2 regions of the Neorhizobium sp. S3-V5DH genome follow, and region 2 is predicted to be linked to the other one. Evidence: riboswitches for the same ligand, from Rfam matches in the RefSeq annotation. Region 2 holds a riboswitch; the other holds the start of a gene.
What was found. A riboswitch is a leader RNA that binds a small molecule or an ion and turns the genes downstream of it on or off. The one in region 2 is predicted to bind S-adenosylmethionine.

Region 1: it holds a riboswitch for S-adenosylmethionine, as region 2 does, so the genes downstream of both, EDE09_RS00950 (O-succinylhomoserine sulfhydrylase) here and metA (homoserine O-succinyltransferase) in region 2, are expected to answer to the same signal.

Annotation. Positions count from the first base shown of each region.
Region 1 covers NZ_SMCL01000001.1:186,843-189,235, forward strand. The annotation lists gene apaG (Co2+/Mg2+ efflux protein ApaG) at 1-143, opposite strand, end outside; gene EDE09_RS00950 (O-succinylhomoserine sulfhydrylase) at 301-1,485, opposite strand; SAM riboswitch at 1,529-1,607, opposite strand; gene EDE09_RS00955 (2'-deoxycytidine 5'-triphosphate deaminase) at 1,682-2,393, shown strand, end outside.
Region 2 covers NZ_SMCL01000009.1:187,912-190,304, reverse strand. The annotation lists gene EDE09_RS15170 (aldose epimerase family protein) at 1-310, opposite strand, end outside; gene metA (homoserine O-succinyltransferase) at 410-1,330, opposite strand; SAM riboswitch at 1,387-1,464, opposite strand; gene EDE09_RS15160 (thiamine diphosphokinase) at 1,632-2,282, shown strand; gene EDE09_RS15155 (ABC-F family ATP-binding cassette domain-containing protein) at 2,286-2,393, shown strand, end outside.

The DNA.
Region 1 (2,393 bases), on a different contig from region 2:
ACGAGCTGAACCGTCAACGCCGAATGGTTTTCAATGACAATGCGGTAGCCCCAGACATAGCGGCTCTCTTCCGGGTTGGATTGCTCCTCCAGATAGTAAGGTTCGACGGCAACTTCTATGTCTCGTGTACGGGCGCGATACATGCGGCACCTGAGAATGGTTACTTACTCGATATTGTACAGAGCTGCGGAAACGTCAAGAATTCTCGCGGTTTGAACAAGCGAGTGTGAGCGTTTCTTGAGGTTAGGGATAATTTAGTTGGTAAATCCGGCAAGACCGGATTTACCATAACCAGCCGCGTCAGGCAGAAATCTTGGCAAGCGCCTGCGCGAAGTCCTCGATCAGGTCGTCGGTGTCTTCGATGCCCGCGGAGAAGCGGACGGTGCCGGCCGAAATGCCAAGTTCGGCGCGCGCTTCATCCGTCAGGTTCTTGTGGGTCGTCGTGGCCGGATGGGTGATCAGGCTCTTGGAGTCGCCCAGGTTGTTGGAAATCCTGACGATATCAAGCGCATTCTGCAGCTTGAAGGCTGCTTCTTTACCGCCTTTCAGCTCGAAGCAGACCAGCGTCGAACCGCCCGTCATCTGCCGGGCGATGATATCGGCCTGCGGATGGTCCTTGCGGCCCGGATAGATGACCCGCGCGACCTGTTTCTGTTCGGCAAGGAAATCGGCGATCCTGGACGCGCTTTCCGTCTGCTGCTTGACGCGCAGCGGCAGCGTCTCGATGCCTTTCAGCAACGTCCAGGCATTGAAGGGCGACATCGCCGGGCCTGTGTGACGGAAATAGTCATGCAGGTTTTCGTCGATCCACGCCTTGTCGGAAAGCACGACGCCCCCAAGGCAGCGCCCCTGGCCGTCGATATGCTTGGTGGCAGAATAGACGACGATATGCGCGCCGAGCTCCAGCGGCTTCTGGAAGAGCGGGGTCGCAAACACGTTGTCGACGACGACCTTGGCGCCGATCTGGTCGGCGAGCCTGGCGACGCCGGCAATGTCGACCACTTCGAGCGTCGGATTGGTCGGGCTCTCCAGGAAGAATACCTTGGTCTTCGGCGTGATGGCCTTTTCCCAGTTTTCGAGGAAGCGGCCGTCGACCAGCGTGCATTCGATGTCGTATTTCGGAGCGAGCGTCTCGACCACCCAGCGGCAGGAGCCGAAGAGGGCGCGCGCCGCGACGATATGGTCACCGGCCTTCAGCTGGCAGAGGATCGCGGCAGTGACCGCAGCCATGCCGGAGGCGGTGGCTCGTGCGTCTTCGGCGCCTTCCAGCGCGCACATGCGCTTCTCGAACATGTCGTTGGTGGGGCTGCCGTAGCGCGCATAGATGAAACCGTCGGTTTCGCCTTTGAAGCGGGCTTCGGCCGCTTCCGAGGTATCATAGACGAAACCTTGGGTCAGGAAGATCGCTTCGGAGGTTTCGCCATATTGCGAACGCAACGTGCCGCCGTGTACGAGCTGAGTTGCCGGGCGCCATTTCTTGGTCATGCGTGTCCCCATTCAGAACAAAAAAACCGGTCGCATAAGCAGACCGGTTTCGCACCCGGTCTTTTTAGCCACTTATTTAACGTGGCTGCAAGCCGACCGGCCAAATCACCACGGGATAAGAGTGGCATAGCGCCGCGTCCCGCTTGCGTCAATGGCTCGCATTTGGTTTTGTCTCGACGAAAACTCTGAGAGAGACATGATGGCTCGCGAAACAGGAATTCTGGCGGACCGCGCAATAGCGGCGCTTTTCGACAGTGGACGGTTGATCTCCGAGCGCGAGCTTGATCGGGATCAGGTTCAGCCAGCGAGCCTTGATCTGCGTCTCGGCGCAAAGGCTTTCCGGGTCCGGGCAAGCTTCATGCCGGGACCGAACAGCCTGGTCTCCGACAAGCTCGATCGCCTCAAGCTGCACGTCATCGATCTCACCGAAGGCGCGGTGCTGGAAACAGGCTGCGTGTATATCGTGCCGCTGATGGAAAGGCTCGACCTGCCGGCCAATATGTCGGCCTCGGCAAATCCGAAAAGCTCGACCGGCCGCCTCGATATCTTCACGCGCGTGATCACCGACTACGCCCAGGAATTCGACAAGATCCCGGTCGGTTACTCCGGCCCCCTCTATCTGGAAATCTCGCCCCGAACGTTTCCGATCGTCGTTCGCCGCGGCTCGCGCCTGTCTCAGATCCGCTTCCGCGTGGGCAACGCTCTTTTGAGCGAGCCGGATTTGCTGCAGCTCCACAAGAACGAGATATTGGTGGCCGCGAGCAACCCGAATGTCTCCGGGGGTGGCATCGCTCTCTCGATCGATCTCTCCGGCGACAAGGAGGGCCTGATCGGTTATCGCGGCAAGCATCACACGGCTGTTGTCGACGTCGACAAGAAGGCCCAGCACGACATCTTCGATTTCTGGG
Region 2 (2,393 bases):
TAACGCCGCGTTCGTTGAGTTCAAGCTGATATTGCCTACCGTCCAAGGAGAAACGGCCGCCGCCGATGCGGTTGGAACACCTGCCGGGGGTCGCGCCGAAATAGGGCGAGTGTGCGAGATAGTCTTCGAAGCGCTCGAAACCCAATACAAGCGGCGGTTGATGTCCGTCGAGCCGCAGATCCTGGATGACTGCCCCCCAAGTGATGACATGCGCCGTCAGCCCACCGCCGGAAATCTTGAGGCGGTAGACCGCCTCGCCCTTCTCCGTCTGCCCGAAAACCTCGAAACCCTGCTTCGCTTGATCCGCCACGGCCTGCTCCTCCGAATTGTCGGCGTGCAAACTGCGCGATTTGTCCGGCAGCCGCAACGTCGTTGCGAACAAAATTATCCGCCGTCATCGGATCCAAGCTTATTGCGCGCCGATCTTCTCCATATCGTAGGGCGTCGTCTGGTAGATCTCATTGATCCAGTTGCCGAACAGGAGATGCGCGTGGCTGCGCCAGCGGTTCAAGGGTGTCAGCGTGTCGTCGTTATGCGGGAAGTAGTTATGCGGCAGCTTGATCGGGATGCCGGCGTTCACATCCCGGAAATATTCGTCCGCCAGCGAGGTGGAATCATATTCGACGTGATTGAACATGTAGAGCCGTCTGCCGGCCTTCTCATGCACCAGGCAAATGCCCATCTCCTCGGATTCCATCAGGATTTCGAGATCCGGCACCTTCTCGATGTCTTCCCGTCGAACCTCCGTCCAGCGCGATACCGGAACCTGGAAATCGTCGGAAAATCCGTTGAGATAGACGGACGACGGGCAGAGATTGCGGTGGCGGTAAACTCCGAACGCCTTCTCTTTCAATTCGTATTTCGGAACGCGATGGAAGTGATAGATGGCGGCCATCGCCCCCCAGCAGACATTCATGGTCGAATGGACATTGGTGGTCGTCCAGTCGAGGATCTTCTCCATCTCATCCCAATAGGTGACCTCTTCGAACGGCAGCGTTTCAATCGGCGCCCCGGTGATGACGAAACCGTCGAATTTGCGGTGTTTCACCTCTTCCCAGGTCTCGTAGAAGGCAAGCAGATGATCCTCGGAGGTATTCTTGGCCCTGTGGTTGCCGACGCGCACCAGTGAAAACTCGACTTGCAGGGGCGTCGCACCGACGAGGCGCGCCATTTGCAGCTCGGTCTTGATCTTGTTCGGCATGAGGTTCAGGAGCCCGATCTGAAGCGGACGGATGTCCTGCCGCACCGCCGCGGTTTCAGTCATCACTCGCACACCCTCTTCAACGAGGGTACTGAACGCGGGCAGCGTATCGGGAATCTTGATCGGCATGGCTCAACCCAACAAAAACAAAGCCGGCGGCGAAAAATCGCAACCGGCCCGTGGGAAGACATCTTCTCGCGGCCCTTTAGCGACTTTTTTAACGTGGCTGCAAGCCGGCCGGCCAAATCACCACGGAATTATGAGCTTTCAAATAATCCTTGCTAAGCCCCGCGTCAATGGTAGCAAAATCTACCTCACTTCCCGCAAGGAGCGTTCTGGCCGCGAGATCCGGCGCAAAGCGCTCGAAATTAGCGAGACAAGCTTGTGGCGACTTTCCCTTCGTGCCCCGTTTACGCTATGGGCAGTGGGCATGACCCATTCAACCTTTGCCATCCTGCTCGGCGGAAACCTCACCGTCACCGACCGCTTGAAAAAGGCGCTCGCAGACAGCCGCTTCATCGCGGCAGATAGCGGTATGCGGCACGCGGCGATACTTGGCGTGGAACCCGAATTGTGGGTTGGCGACTTCGACTCCACCGATGCCGAGCTTGCAAGGCAATGGCCGGGTATCAAACAGAAGACCTATCCCCCGGAAAAAAACGAGACCGACGGCGAAATCGCCACGGCCGAGGCGGTCGACCGCGGAGCCACACGGCTAGTTTTCGTCGGTGCGCTCGGCGGCGAGCGGAGCGACCATGCCCTCCAGCACCTGTTACATGCAATGAGTCTCGCCGAGCGCGGCGTCGATATCGTTCTGACCTCCGGCGAAGAAGAAGCCGTACCTCTTTTGCCAGGCAGGATCAGCCTCGATCTTCCAAAAGGCTCGTTGTTTTCCGTCATCGGTTTTTCTGCCCTGGAGGGGCTCGATATCATCGGAGCTCGGTATCCGCTGGTAAATTTCTCACTTCCATTCGGTTCTTCGCGCACGGTTTCGAACGTTGCAGAAGGGCGCGTCGAATTCCATCTAAGAAGCGGCAAGGGCATGATACTCGCCCGCCCCTATGACATGACAGGAGCCTGACTTTTGGCGCCCCCAATTTTGAAACTGGACGACATCTTCCTGAGCTTCGGCGGCGCACCGCTGCTTGCCGGCGCGGGATTGCAAGTGGAACCGGGCGACCGGATCTGCCTC